Regions from separate parts of the Aminipila luticellarii genome, predicted to be linked through region 2. Evidence: predicted binding sites of a transcription regulator. Region 2 holds the regulator's gene; each other region holds the start of a gene.
What was found. Region 2 encodes LexA, which represses DNA repair genes until DNA is damaged. Its sites were predicted from a motif close to AGAACANNTGTTCT; they were not measured.
Positions count from the first base shown of each region.

Region 1 (5,060 bases), 410 kb from region 2:
TTTTCAATTCCTCTATGGTGTACAGTTCAAATTTGCTGACCACACCGAACCGATCTCGGAGAGGGGCAGACAGACTTCCTGCTCTGGTAGTGGCTCCTATTAAAGTAAATTTCGCCAAATCCAGACGAATCGATCTGGCCGACGGGCCTTTTCCTATGATAATATCCAGCGCATAATCCTCCATGGCAGAATACAGCACTTCTTCTACCGATCGGTTCAATCTGTGTATTTCGTCGATGAAGAGCACATCGTTTTCATTTAGATTCGTGAGTATTGCTGCCAAGTCCCCGGCTCTTTCTATAGCCGGTCCCGATGTGATTCGCAGATCCACCCCAAGCTCATTGGCTATAATTCCGGCCAGCGTAGTTTTCCCTAAGCCCGGCGGACCGTAAAAAAGCACATGATCCAGCGGTTCATTTCGCATCTGCGCCGCTTCAATAAACACCTTTAAGTTTTCCGTAGCGGTTTTCTGACCGATGTAGTCCTCTAATTTTTTAGGCCGCAGCGTAAGCTCTACGCCTTCTTCCTCCTTATTTTGATTCGCAGAAGTGATCCGCTCATCATATTCCATAAAATCCATTGTACATGCTCCTGTTTATATCAGCATAATCTCTTTAATGCCTTCTTTATATACTCCTCTACTGTCAAATCGTTTTCCTCTATCCCCGCAAGAGCCTCTACCGCCTCACCCTTGCTGTATCCGAGAGCGATCAAGGCACGAACGGCTTCTCCTTTTTCATTCAGGCTGGCACCGGCAATATCGGAGGCCGGTATGCCGCCGACTATAGCTTCCGTCGCATCCAGCTTATCCTTTAACTCCAGTACAATCCTCTGAGCAATTTTTTTGCCGATTCCGTTTGCTTTCGTCAAAGCCGCGGCATCCTCAAAGACAATAGCTTTTTGGAGTTCCGTGATTGGCAGGGCGGATAAAATAGCCAAAGCGGCTTTTGCCCCGACGCCGTTGACCGTCATAAGCTTCCGAAACAGCTGCAAACTTTCCCGATCAGCAAACCCATACAGGCTTATGTCGTCCTCTCTTACTATCATAGCCGTATAAACCATGACCTGCTGACCTTCTTTTGAAAGATACACAGCCGAATTGTCCGGAACGGAAACCTCATAGCCCAATCCGCCCGTTTCTATCACAACACCGCCGGGAAAATTTCCGGCTAATGTTCCTTTTATAAAATGAAGCATTTTTCCTCCTTCACCCTTTGTACTCTACATCTATTTATCCGGGTTATCCTTATTATTTCAGCTTTGCTATTTTTGAAAGGCGCTTATTGGCATTAGATGAATGCCCGTGACATATGGCTGCTGCCAAGGCATCTGCGGTATCGTCGGGTTTTGGGATTTCTTTCAGATTTAAAATCGTCTTTACCATACTTTGTACCTGTTTTTTTTCCGCCCTTCCGTATCCTACAAGAGCCTGCTTGATCTGCAGCGGCGTATACTCGGCTATATCCATGCCTGAATTGGCACAGGCAAGAATAGCTACGCCTCTGGCCTGTCCCACCATAATAGCGGTTTTCGTGTTGGTGTTAAAAAACAGTTCTTCAATGGAAGCCACTTCCGGTTCATACTCTGCAATGATTTCTGTCAGGGAACTATACAAACATTTAAGCCTGTCCGTCATGCTCATGGAAGCCTCCGTTGTAACGGCTCCATATCCGCAGACGTCAAAATGATTTCCCTTCATTTCAATGATGCCATACCCTAAGATCGCATATCCCGGATCTATTCCTAATATTCTCATACATTCTCCATAACTATAATAGTATACCATATATTTGTTTGATTCCAAATCGTATTATCTTTTCCATTTTATCACACAAACACATGTTTGTCTACCCATGTATATACAACCCACAAACAGCCAGTAATCTATTCTATATACGATTTCTGCTGTTTCCGGCTAAGCTTGATTTGTAATGGGATTCGGTTCCTATCGATAAAGAATAATTAGTATTGAATACTTCTGTATAATTATGTTATAGTATACACGTAATGTATTTTTATAAAAAAAGAGCTGCGCGGAGGTAATAGTATGCGTTATTCAAGGCAAAACAAAATTCTTGAAATTATAAGCACTTATGAAGTGGAAACACAGGAAAAACTCGCTTCACTATTAAAGGAAAGCGGCTATGATGTTACTCAGGCCACCATCTCAAGAGATATTAAGGAACTGCAGTTGATCAAAGTCCTATCCAACACCGGAAAATACAAATATGCTCTGGGAAATTCCATAGAAACGCCTATTTCTGATCGGTTTATAAAAATTTTCAAAGAGACGATTCGGAGTGTAGCCCCATCTTATAACCTTATTATAGTAAAAACCTTATCCGGTTGCGGTCCTGCGGCAGGTGAAGCGATTGACTCACTGAACTTCCCGCACATTGTCGGTTCTGTTGCAGGTGATAATACCCTGATGATCATCGTAGATGACTTGGAAAATGTCCCTGCTCTGGTACAAAAGTTTAATGATTTACTACAATAATTTACGCTGGGAGGTTCATCATTATGATTTCTCATTTACATGTAAAGGATTTCGCTATTATTGACGAAATGGATGTGGATTTCCATACCGGCTTAAATATCATCACTGGCGAAACGGGTGCGGGCAAATCTATTATTATAGAAGCAGTAAGCCTTGCTTTAGGGAGCCGGGCGGATACTGCTTTTGTTCGTTCCGGGAAAGATAAAGCGGTAATCGAACTGATTGTGGAAGACTGCTCCCCTCAAGCCGCAGAGCTGTTGGCAGAAAACGATATTGCCGCCGAGGATGATCAGGTCATTATCCGGCGTGAAATTTCCGCTGCGGGCAAGAGCATATGCAGGGTCAACAATCAAATTGTATCGGTATCCTTCTTAAATGCTCTTTGTAAAAAATTGGCAGATATTCACGGCCAATATGATCATCAGTCCTTGCTGGATCCTGAGCTGCACATTACCTTTTTAGATTTATACAACAGTGCGGAAATACTGCCGGTCAAGGCTTTGACTGAAAAGTTCTATCTGGAGTATAAAAAGCTTACGCTGGAATTAAATCGATTGGTATCCAATGCGGCTGACAATCAGCGCAAACAGGATTTCATGACCTTTGAATTAAACGAAATCGACAGTGCAAGGCTTTCTCCCGGCGAAGATACCGCCTTGGAAGAGGACATCCTTTCTCTGCAAAACAGCGAAAAAATATATGGAAATCTGTCCAATGCTTACGATGCCATTTATGGGGATTCGCCTTCTGTTCTGCAAGCCTTATCCAGAGTACAAAATCAGCTGCAGGAGATCGCTTCTTATTCCAGGCCGGTCAATGACCTACTCTCTGATTTTGATGATGCCTATTACAAGCTGGAAGATATCAGTCAGGAAATCCGAAATATTCGGGAGCACATAACCTTTTCACCGGAGCAGCTGGACTCGGCTATCTCAAGAATGAATCAAATCGATAAACTGAAACTGAAATATGGCGGATCCATTGAAAAAATAGTATCCTACCGGGCACAGCTGGAAAAAGATCTGGCTCAGATCGAAAACATAGATGAAGCAAAAGAAAGGCTCTCTCACGATTTATCTGTGTGCGAAGAACAGCTGAAATTAGCTTCTGAACGGCTTTCGGCTCTCAGAAAGACCTCTGCCGCAGAACTTCAAACTAAAATTAAAGAACAGCTCCACGAGTTGAGCTTTAATAACTCAGAATTTGAAATCGGCATGACCGAAAATCCAGCCGGTTATACTGCAAACGGTACAGATCTGGCAGAATTTCTGATCAGTACAAATCGGGGAGAACCGTTAAAGCCTTTATCCAAAATTGCTTCCGGCGGAGAAATGTCCAGAATCATGCTGGCCTTTAAAAAGGTCATTGGAGATTATGATGATATTCCTACCATGATTTTTGATGAAATAGACACGGGTATCAGCGGAATAGCTGCCAGCGTCGTCGGAAAGAAGCTGAAAGAAATCGCACGAAATCATCAGATCATCTGCATTACCCACCTTCCGCAGATAACGGCTTGCGGAAGCCATAATTATAAAATAGTAAAGCATTCGGATGAACGTGCTACCTACACCACAGTCGTACCTCTTTCCCGGGAGGAAAAGATTCAAGAGGTCGCTCGTCTTTTAGGCGGGCTCAACATCACCGAATCTACTTTAAAAAGTGCGGAAGAGCTTATCGAAGCTTCTGCCTTTGAATAATACATAAAAGGTGGTTACGCCGAAGGGAGCCCATGGTTTCCTTCGGCGGCTGCAAACAGCCTGAGTCTCCCCCCTTATCGGCGAGGGGTACTCACTCTGCCACTCCCTTTTGAATTTATATTCGTTGGTTTTCTTTAGCAAGGCTGTTCTATGGATTCTATGATTTTTTCAATGGTCTGTTCCACAGTCAGCCCGTCCGCATCCACCACCAGATCTGCGTTTGCTTCATATAACGGGGCTCTCTGATCATATAAATCTTTCAACGTCTGTCCGGGAGCCATTGTCACACCTCGGGTCGTGATATTATCCAGTCTGCTTTCAATCGTTTCAAAAGGAACCTTAATATATACTATAATTCCGTTTTTCTTAAAATGATGGATGGCTTCCGGATAGTATACGGCACTTCCGCCTGTTGATACAACGGCATTCTCAATATTTACACTGCGAAGCACATATTCCTCGACCTTTTTAAAATAATCATTTCCTTTCGTATTGATCAGTTCCTGTAATAAGGCTCCTTCTCTTTCCTGAATAAGCAGATCCGTATCGAGGAACTTCATCCCCACCGTTTTCGCCAAAATTACTCCCACTGTACTTTTGCCGCAGGCTGGCATTCCTATTAAAATCAAATTCTTCACGTGTACCACCTCACTCTGTATAAGACCCGCTCTTTCGCATCACGAGATGCAAGCAGAGCTTCACGTACAAAAATAGCAGGGCGATATATACGCCCCGCTATCTTGAACTTTTTTAGAATGCAAAATTATTCAGCATCTTCTTCCGGTGCTTCTTCTGCTTCGTCAGCAACAGGAGCTTCCAGCGTTTCTTTGATGCTTAAGCTGATTCTCTTTCTGTCCTTGTCG
Region 1 is NZ_CP035281.1:1,211,123-1,216,182, reverse strand. It holds gene ruvB (Holliday junction branch migration DNA helicase RuvB) at 1-580, opposite strand, end outside; gene ruvA (Holliday junction branch migration protein RuvA) at 601-1,197, opposite strand; gene ruvC (crossover junction endodeoxyribonuclease RuvC) at 1,250-1,756, opposite strand; gene EQM06_RS05530 (arginine repressor) at 2,048-2,497, shown strand; gene recN (DNA repair protein RecN) at 2,521-4,197, shown strand; gene EQM06_RS05520 (shikimate kinase) at 4,332-4,835, opposite strand; gene EQM06_RS05515 (bifunctional 4-hydroxy-3-methylbut-2-enyl diphosphate reductase/30S ribosomal protein S1) at 4,961-5,060, opposite strand, start outside.
Region 1: the regulator LexA is predicted to act here: its motif matches at 1,833-1,846, upstream of ruvC (crossover junction endodeoxyribonuclease RuvC).

Region 2 (5,060 bases):
AACCCCCAGCAGCATGCCCATATTCCGGACAAATATAATAAAGGAAAATAATCCGCAAAGGATTCCGCCCAGAATCAGTCTCTTTTTACTGGTTGTTAATCCGGCTATTTTACCTGACAGGTATAAAATAAGAATTCCCATAAGAAAATTCTCAAGAAATAAGTATTCCGCATAAACCTCCACATAAAAAACCCCCTCACAAGCTATATCATAAAGATGATTATAGACCTCACAAGGGGGAAAAATTGTCATATTCAAATGTCGAATAATAAATTTAATCTAAATTATTTTACGGCCTTCTTTGCAGTATCGCATAGCTGTGCAAATGCAGCAGTGTCGTAGATAGCCATTTCAGAAAGCATTTTTCTGTTGATTTCAATACCTGACTTTCTTAGACCGTCCATTAGTCTGCTGTATGAAATATCATTCATTCTTGCGCCGGCATTAATTCTGGCGATCCACAGTCTTCTATATTCTCTCTTCTTATTTTTTCTTCCTACATATGCGGAACGAAGGGAACGCATCACTGCCGGATTAGCGGCTCTGAACACCTTGCTCTTCTGTCCGTAGAAACCTTTTGCTAACTTTAAAATCTTCTTATGTCTTTTATGAGCGTTAACGCCCTTTTTTACTCTTGCCATTATTCAAACCTCCTAATACTATTTATCTAATACAGCTTTAATTCTCTTGTGATCTGCACTACCAAGAATCGTGGATTTTCTCAATCCTCTTTTTCTCTTTGCACACTTTTTAGTAAGAATATGGCTCTTATATGCCTTGTTTCTCTTTACTTTTCCTGTACCTGTTAATTTAAATCTCTTGCTTGCGCCTCTATGAGACTTCATTTTATTCTTAGCCATGGTAATGTTCCTCCTACGTAAATTTGTTTCTGTTATCTACTATCTATTTATCTGCCTTAGGTGCAACAATCATAATCAAACTTCTGCCTTCAAATTCAGGCTTTTTTTCTATTGTACCTACGGAAGCGACTGATTCTGCAAACAATTTCATGACATCCAGCCCTTTATTCGCATAATCCTTTTCTCTTCCTTTAAACCTCAAGCTAACTTTGACCCTGTCTCCGTCCTTTAAAAACTTTATTGCAGTATTAGCCTTCACTTGAATGTCATGCACCTCAATAAATGTACTTAAACGAATTTCCTTCACTGAAGTAACTTTTTGCTTTTTCTTTGCTTCTTTTTCTCTTTTTTGAAGTTCATAACGGTACTTGCCGTAATCAAGGATCTTACAAACTGGCGGGTTAGCATTTGGCGAAATATTCACTAAGTCAAGCTTTTTTTCATTAGCCAGCGCTAATGCATCTTCAAGACTCATGATTCCAAGCTGCGTTCCATCATTGTCAATAACTCTCAATTCCTTGTCACGAATTTCTTCGTTGATTAGATTTTCCTTGCTAATGTTCTTGCACCTCCTGCAAATAATAATAAAATAAGCGGATACTTCAGTACCCGCTCCACAAAACACATATGTGCCATCATTGCTTTATTGACCCTACCAGCAAAGCCAATAAGGTGAGAAGCGGATAACTTCTTCTTTATCACTCAGACACTATACCATTTATATCAAAGCATGTCAAGCAATATCTTTAAAATACTAAAAATATCGAAATACACCTTTGACCTTTCCCAATATCTTGACTTCCTTGACGATAATGGGGCTCATAGTCGAATTCTCCGGCTGCAGCCGAATATGATCTGCTTCTTTATAAAAAGTCTTGACGGTGGCTTCACTTTCAAAGCCGTCTATCATGGCGACAACGATTTCTCCGTTCTTCGCCGTGTTCTGCTGTTCTACCAATATATAATCCCCATCGAAAATACCGGCTTCAATCATGCTTTCCCCTTTCACGGTCAGCATGAAATTTGTTCCCCTGCCTGCAAACCTTGCCGGGATAGGAAAAGATTCTTCAATATTCTGTTCCGCCAGTATGGGCGTTCCCGCCGCAATTCTTCCCACTACCGGGATATCGATCACGTCAATGCGCTCTGCATTGGAATAGGCATCTCCATTCAGGTTTCGGGACGGATCGGCAGCCCGCTCATGAGATTCGGGATCCACGATCATCAAGGCACGGGGCTTTGAAGGATCTTTTTTTATGAAACCTTTCAACTCCAGATTTTCAATGTCCTTGTGAACGGTAGATGTAGATTTAATATTTAAAGCGGTGCAGATTTCTCTTACGGTAGGTGGATATCCTTTTTGGCTGATTTCTTTTTTCATATAATCCAGTATGCGCTGTTCTCGCTCTTTTAGTTTTTCCATTTTCCGCCTCCATTTATATCTATTAAAAGACTCTGCAATAGACTCTCATCACAATTTCTTAAAAGCCCGTAGCGGGATTTTAACCAATTCTTGGTATAGTATAACATAGGCGTGTCTTTTTGTAAACATGTGTTCCGAAATTATGTTCTAATATCTTTTCCTCCGCCGCACAAAAATAGGCTGTAATACTGCCTCTGCATTTGCAGGGAGTACGTACAGCCTGTTTTAATTCCATCTTTTTCTCTTATTATTTGTACGCGTCATTTAGAGATTTAACGATGCCCTTTGCGGCAGCCAACGCATAATGATCTGCAAACTCCTCTTTCTGCATCATCTGAAGATCATTTTCATTGGAAAGAAATGCTCCTTCCACAATAATGGCCGGCATGGAGGTCTTGTTCAGCACAGCCATTTCCGGACTGTTTTTTATGCCCCTTTTGGTCGTACCCAAAATGCTGACCATTTCATTTTCAATATTGGTTGCAATCGTCTTACTGTCGATCCCATAAAGCTGTTGTTCATTCTCACCATCCCCATTGACCTTACTGTTATATAAGACCTCCGTACCGTGAGCTGAGGCAGCGGTGCTGGAATTGTTGTGGACAGAAATGAAAATCGTTGCACCAATATTATTCGCTTTTTGAGCCCGTTCTAACAGGGTGTAATACACATCGGAATCCCGAATCATACAGGTACTGACCCCTGCACTTTTAAGATATTCATTTAATTTCAGACCCACTGCAAGATTTACATCCTTTTCCTGCAATTCATCCGCCTGTCCCTTATGACCTATAGAACCGCTGTCTTTTCCGCCATGCCCCATATCAATTGCAACAATCTTTCCCTTTGCAGCTTCGTGGAGCTGATCAAACTGCCAGCTTCCGACCGTATTGGAATCACTTCCTGTACTGTTATTTTCATTTGGCTCGGTAACAACCGGTTCTTCCCCTTTTACCGGTGAGGAAATGAGGACACTTCGAGTTGAATCCTGCCAGCCTACTTCACACCCCAGTGCTTCTGCGGTAAACCGGACAGGAATCATGGTGCTTCCATAATAATCCCCGTCATTATCAATAATAAGTGCAGGAACCTCTAAATTTTGTGTTTTTCCATTGACCAGGGCCTTATTGGATCCAATGGTAAGGACCACTTCTGTGTCGTCATAGGTCACATACACTTTTTGTGTATCGTTCTGCCAGGTAACCTTTCCGCCCATTTTTTCAAATAATGCTCTTGCCGGTATCAACGTTCTTTCTTTCACAATGACCGGAGGAACGTCGCTCTGAGAAAAAGCAATCCGCTGCCCGTCCAAAGATAGACCGACCGGATATTCTTCACAGAATTTCAGTCCTTCCTTTATATCAGATTGTGTAATGCCGGTTCCGGCGTACGCCATCCCGGACATGATTGCCATGAGCATTAGGATCATGGTTACTGTAATGAGTATTCTTTTCATGTTGTTCCCCTTTTTCTCGCTTTTTTCTTATCCGCAGTCAATAATCGACATTATCTTTGATTATACTCTCTTACACAGCGTTTGAAAATAGTAGAAACAAAAACGTAACAGAATTGAAAAATCTGCTATGGGTATCTATAAATGGGGCATCGGCGTCAACTTTCCAAACAGGGCATATCTGGCATTACTGAATTCATAGGAGCAAGTACATAAGGTCACGATCCGTTCTCCCTTCTCAACTGTCACAGCGGCTTTAAATGTAGATTTTTTCTCAAGGGATTCAATATAGTCTTGAAAGTCCCGGTCATCCCTGAAACTGCGCCGGACAGCTTCATAGCTTCCGTCCACCACCGTACCGGCAAACAGTTCCACTTTGAAGTCCCCCTCCGGCGTATAAATCATCATAGACGGATAGCTGTCATAAAAGCCTTGTTCTTTATACCTTGACAGAGAGGAAAACATGGACGTGTTTTTCATATTGTGGCCGTAAATAATGGTATTTCTATCTGAAAAATTGCTGGTATTACGATAGTCCATAAAAATCGAGCCCAATTTGTTCCATTCTCCGCTGAATAAACGTCTGAGATAATACGCATTGTCCTTCCCCTGCACCACGGGATAATCGATCTCCGTACCGGGAGCGGCAATCCATCCCACTACCTCCGGATTTATTTTTCTCAGAGCGGTAAAATCAATAGGTTCCTTCTGTTCTTTTGGCTCGGTTCCGGCAGCTTTTGACGACTGGTGCGCCTGACTGATTTTCCGATAGCTGACATCTCCCTGATGATACTGCCACTGATTCCATAGGAGAATACAGGCGGAGCACACCGTGCATGCTACACAAAACAGCATCAAAATATGCAATATCTTCCGCACCTCTGTTCTTTTCAGACTTTTCATTCGCTCCTTCCCTTTCTACTGCCATTGGATAAAGAATTGGCAGCGGAAAAAAACTTTCCGCTGCCAATTTCTCACATAAATTCTACTGGTTGATTATTTTTGAATTCCTGCATCGGAACGCTTTCTGCGAAGGACAAAATCAACACCGGCCAACGCTGTGAAAGCTATGGAAGAAAAAAGTATTCCAAGCTTTCCAACACTTTCCGCCTGATCCTCTCCCGTCTTAGGCATTCCGTTGACAGATCCATCCATTCCGCCCTGAGGAACTCTTCCGTCCCCGATTTCATCCGTAATCATTCCGGAGTGACCGGAGCCGTCAGCACCGCCCTGAGGAACCTTTCCATCTCCGATTTCATTTGTTGGATCTTTCGGATCCGTACCGGGGTTCCCCGGATTACCGCCGTAATGGTTCGTAAAGGAA
Region 2 is NZ_CP035281.1:1,622,450-1,627,509, forward strand. It holds gene EQM06_RS07430 (sigma-E processing peptidase SpoIIGA) at 1-183, opposite strand, end outside; gene rplT (50S ribosomal protein L20) at 285-641, opposite strand; gene rpmI (50S ribosomal protein L35) at 660-860, opposite strand; gene infC (translation initiation factor IF-3) at 904-1,485, opposite strand; ribosomal protein L20 leader region at 1,440-1,562, opposite strand; gene lexA (transcriptional repressor LexA) at 1,615-2,283, opposite strand; gene EQM06_RS07455 (N-acetylmuramoyl-L-alanine amidase) at 2,531-3,739, opposite strand; gene srtB (class B sortase) at 3,875-4,639, opposite strand; gene EQM06_RS07465 (DUF7601 domain-containing protein) at 4,733-5,060, opposite strand, start outside.

Region 3 (5,060 bases), 490 kb from region 2:
ATACCGGGCAATGAGGAATCCCTATCCTCGCATACATCAGACGCAGATAATCATGAATTTCTGTGACAGTGCCTACTGTGGAACGGGGATTCTTGCTGGTGGTCTTCTGGTCGATAGAAATAGCGGGGGAGAGTCCTTCGATATACTCCACATCCGGCTTTTCCATCTGACCCAGAAACTGTCTGGCATAGGAGGACAGGCTTTCCACATATCGTCTCTGCCCTTCCGCATAGATGGTATCAAAGGCCAGGGAGGATTTTCCCGAACCGGAGAGCCCTGTAAGAACCACCATTTGATCTCTTGGTATCGTAATATCTATATTTTTTAAATTGTGCTCACTGGCACCTTTTATAATAATTTCGTTTGCCATTTTTTCTCCATTTGTAACCTTGTGTAACAGGTGTATCGCTATTGAACGATATACCTTGATTTTCTAACTAAAGCTTCAACTTATATTCAAAGATCTGGTCTCTTAACTGAGCCGCTCGTTCAAACTGTAAATCGGCGGCAGCCTGCTTCATTTCTTTTTCAAGCTTCTTGATATATTCCGTCAGTTCTTTCTTGGTCAATTCAAGCGGACTCTTTCCCGCATAGTATTCCATCTCTTCCTCTGCGACTTTTGTGGCTTCGATTACATCCCGTACCGCTTTTTTCACAGTAGTTGGTGTAATGCCATGCTTTTCATTATAGGACTGCTGAATACCTCGTCTTCTCTCAGTTTCCTCAATCGCCTTTTTCATAGCGTCGCTCATTCCGTCTGCGTACATGATGACCCGGCCCTGTGCGTTTCTTGCCGCACGGCCTATGGTCTGAATCAAGGAAGTCTCTGTTCTCAAAAATCCCTGCTTGTCCGCATCTAAAATGACCACCAGCGAAACCTCCGGAATATCCAGTCCCTCTCGGAGCAGATTGATCCCCACGAGCGCATCAAAAACACCCAATCTCAAGTCCCGTATGATTTCCATTCGTTCCAGTGTATCAATTTCCGAATGCAGATACCGTACCCGGATTCCCACATTTTTCAGGTAATCGGTCAGACTTTCCGACATTTTTTTCGTTAAAGTGGTGATAAATACCCGTTCTCCCTGCTCCGCCACCTTATTAATTTCGCCTATCAGATCATCGATTTGTCCTTCTGTCTTTCGGATTTCGATTTTAGGATCCAACAGACCCGTCGGACGAATCACCTGTTCCGCCGAAATTCCTCCGCTGTTCTCCAGCTCGTATTTTGCCGGGGTCGCACTGACGTATACGATCTGGTTCACCATGTTCTCGAATTCTTCAAATTTAAGAGGCCTGTTGTCCAAAGCGGAAGGCAGCCTGAACCCGTACTCCACCAGGGAGGATTTTCTTGAACGGTCTCCGGCATACATCGCGTGAAGCTGGGGCAGCATAACATGGGATTCATCTATTACAATCAGGAAGTCCTCCGGAAAATAGTCGATTAAAGTATACGGCCGATTCCCCGCCGGCAGTCCGTTTATATGTCTCGAATAGTTCTCTATTCCCTTACAGCTTCCCACTTCTCTAAGCATTTCCAGATCGTAGTGGGTCCTTTGCTCTATTCTCTGAGCTTCCAAAAGCTTTCCCCGATCCTTGAACCAGGTCACCCGATCCTTTAATTCCTCTTCAATGGTAACCAGCGCCCGATCCATATTTTCCTTTGAGGTAACATAGTGGGACGCCGGAAATATGGCCACATGGTTTCTTATTCCCAGGATTTCTCCCGTTACCGGATTCATTTCCTTGATGCTCTCTATTTCATCGCCAAAAAGCTCTACCCGAACAGCACTTTCCGCTCCGGCGGGATAGATGTCTATCGTGTCTCCTCTTGCCCGGAAGGTTCCCCTTGTAAAGCTCATATCATTTCTGGTATATTGAATATCCACCAGCTTCCTTAATATATCCTGCCTGCTCTTTTCCATCCCCGGTCTCAGGGACAGCATTTGATTTTCATAATCAAACGGACTTCCCAAGCCATATATACAGGAAACGCTGGCAACAATAATAACGTCCTTCCGCTCGGCGAGAGCCGCCGTGGCAGAGTGACGCAGTTTCTCTATTTCATCATTAATATCCGAATCCTTTTCAATGTACGTATCCGTAGAAGGCACATAGGCCTCCGGTTGATAATAATCATAGTAGCTGACAAAGTATTCTACCGCATTGTTCGGAAAAAACTCTTTGAACTCACCGTGCAGCTGAGCTGCCAGTGTTTTATTGTGGGAGATCACCAGTGTAGGTTTCTGAACCCGTTCAATAAGATTTGCAATTGTAAACGTTTTTCCCGATCCCGTCACCCCAAGCAGAGTCTGATGTTTTTTACCTTTAGAAATGCCCTCTGCAAGGCGTTCCACCGCCTGGGGCTGATCGCCCATCAGCTTAAAATCCGAAACTATTTTAAATTCACCCATTTATCTGCCTCTTTTGTTATATAAGAACATTTGTTTATTTTATCATATCACACACAACTTTTATTGTCCAGATGTGATTATTTTTATTTATACCCTTGTTGTTATCCTTTTATCATGATATACTGTAAAAGTATAAATTTTTTGTTTTGGCAAGTTGAATCGATATTTTTGTGATATCGATTTTATTAAAAATATAATTGTATACGGTTATACATTTTGGAGTATTCCAAACATAAAATAGATTGAGGTGATGATTATGGGTGACAACTATGAGGCTTTTACTGCGGAAAACGATCGATTAATCGACAAGTTATCAGAGGAAAAGGCTTTTTACAGGAGTAAAGCAAAAATTTTAAGCAAGACCGATATAATCCCGGATTCTTTATACATTGAAAAGGATGTAAAAAGAGGACTCCGCAACGCCAATGGAACCGGAGTTATTGTGGGGCTCACTAAGGTGGGGGACGTAATCGGATATGATTTTGACGAACAGGGAAACAAGATTGCCATTGACGGGAAGCTGTATTACCGGGGCTACGATGTGGAAGATCTTTTTAATAACTGTGTAAAAGAGAACCGTTTTGGATTTGAGGAAGTAACATACCTCCTTCTATTCGGAGAACTTCCCAGCAAGGAGGAATTATCCGAATTTACCAAGCTGCTGGGAGCTAAACGAGAGCTTCCAAAGGGCTTCGCCAGAGACATGATTTTGACGGCACCTTCCAAAAGCATTATGAACAAGCTGGCCAGAAGTGTTTTAGCCATGTATTCCTATGATGACAACCCGGACGATACCTCCATAGAAAACGTACTGCGCCAATCCATATCCCTTATCGGACATTTTCCGGCACTGATCGCATATGGTTTTCAGGCAAAGCGTTCTTCCTTTGATAATGAAAGCCTGCATTTGCACAATCCAATTCCGGAGTTGAGTACGGCAGAAAACATTTTACGAATGATTCGCCCCACGGGCGAATACACCGATATTGAAGCAAAACTGCTGGATTTGTCTCTGATATTGCATGCAGAGCATGGAGGCGGTAATAATTCCACCTTCACGACTCACCTGGTCTCCTCTTCCGGTACGGATACATATTCGGCTATTTCCGCAGCTGTAGGCTCCTTAAAAGGTCCTCGGCACGGGGGAGCCAATATTGCTGTTATCAATATGATGCACGATTTGGTTCATCACGTGAAGGATATTACCAACGAGGCTCAGGTGGAGGATTATCTGGTAAAGGTTCTAAAAGGAGACGCCAATGACAGGAGCGGATTAATTTACGGACTGGGTCACGCGATTTACACCATTTCCGATCCAAGAGCCACTCTGCTGAAAAGCATGGCAAGAAAGCTGGCTGAAAGCAAAGGATTGGAGGATTCCTTTCACCTGTATGAATTTATAGAAAACCGCGGAGCCTCCCTGTATAAAGAGGTCAAGGGCATCGACAAGCCTATGCCGGCTAATGTGGACCTCTATTCCGGTTTTGTGTACAGAGCTTTAAACATTCCGGTAGACATCGCAACCCCTCTGTTTGCCACCGCCAGACTTTCCGGATGGTGCGCTCACAGGCTGGAGGAAATCATTACGGGCAGACGTCTGATGCGTCCGGCCTACAACGGAGTACAGCCTTATTTGGAATATGTTCCCATAGCGAAGAGATAAGATCCCGTGGAATAGACTAAAAAACAAAAGCCGCTTGACAATATATGTAAATTCATCTATGATATTACATATATTGGAAGGAGGCTTTTTATGTTGTTTCTTTTTTTTGCCAGCGCACTTTATTCCCTCACTATCGTTTACAGCTTCGATTGCATTCCGTATTCCTGGCTGTGCGATTATGATGCTGATCTTATAATCCAGCCGGAGAAAACGCCTTTATCCTTTTCTATGTATTTCTTCCCGGTATTTTTGTTTACCTCCTTCAGCCTGTTTCTGTTTTTCCATGAAACGCATACCCCGCTGAACACCTTAACAGAACTTCTTATGATATTGCTTCTGGCTCACATCTGTTTATCGGACAATCTTTATAGAATCATACCGGATCAGCATATTATCTTGATTTTCTTGCTGGGTATCCTATATTCGGACTCCCCAAACATATGGTATAAATTGGAGGGTCTCCTTTCCGGAGCACTGCCCTTTATATTCCTGCTCACGATCGGTGTCCTGCTGCGAAATCAGGAGTATATTGGCTTCGGAGACATCAAGCTCCTGTCTGCTCTAGGCTTTTTTATGGGTGGTACAGACGTTTTTTCTGTATATATCCTCAGCAGTCTTCTAAGCGGACTGTTTTCTGTTTTGCTGATTTTGGGGCTTACCTTAAAAAAGGAGAGAAATCTTCCGCTGGTTCTGCCCCTGGCTCCTTTTATCAGTTTGTCCTTTATTTTTTATACCGGTTTTTTCTCTCTATCCTCTTGAACTTTTAACTCTTTAATCATATACGTTATGCAGCCGGTCAAATTAATTTCTTCCAATCTCTTTCCCAATTCCTCCATAGGAAGCTCCATCTTATGTCTAAACCAGTACCCTATGACTCCCAGCTGTGCCGCTGATACATATTCCAGTGCATATTTCAGGCTGCTTTTTTCCCAATCGACTACATCTTTTTTCAGTCCGAACATTTCTGTCACCGTATCCTGCAT
Region 3 is NZ_CP035281.1:2,111,765-2,116,824, forward strand. It holds gene uvrA (excinuclease ABC subunit UvrA) at 1-370, opposite strand, end outside; gene uvrB (excinuclease ABC subunit UvrB) at 438-2,414, opposite strand; gene EQM06_RS09855 (citrate/2-methylcitrate synthase) at 2,671-4,077, shown strand; gene EQM06_RS09860 (prepilin peptidase) at 4,168-4,836, shown strand; gene EQM06_RS09865 (TetR/AcrR family transcriptional regulator) at 4,806-5,060, opposite strand, start outside.
Region 3: the regulator LexA is predicted to act here: its motif matches at 2,438-2,451, upstream of uvrB (excinuclease ABC subunit UvrB).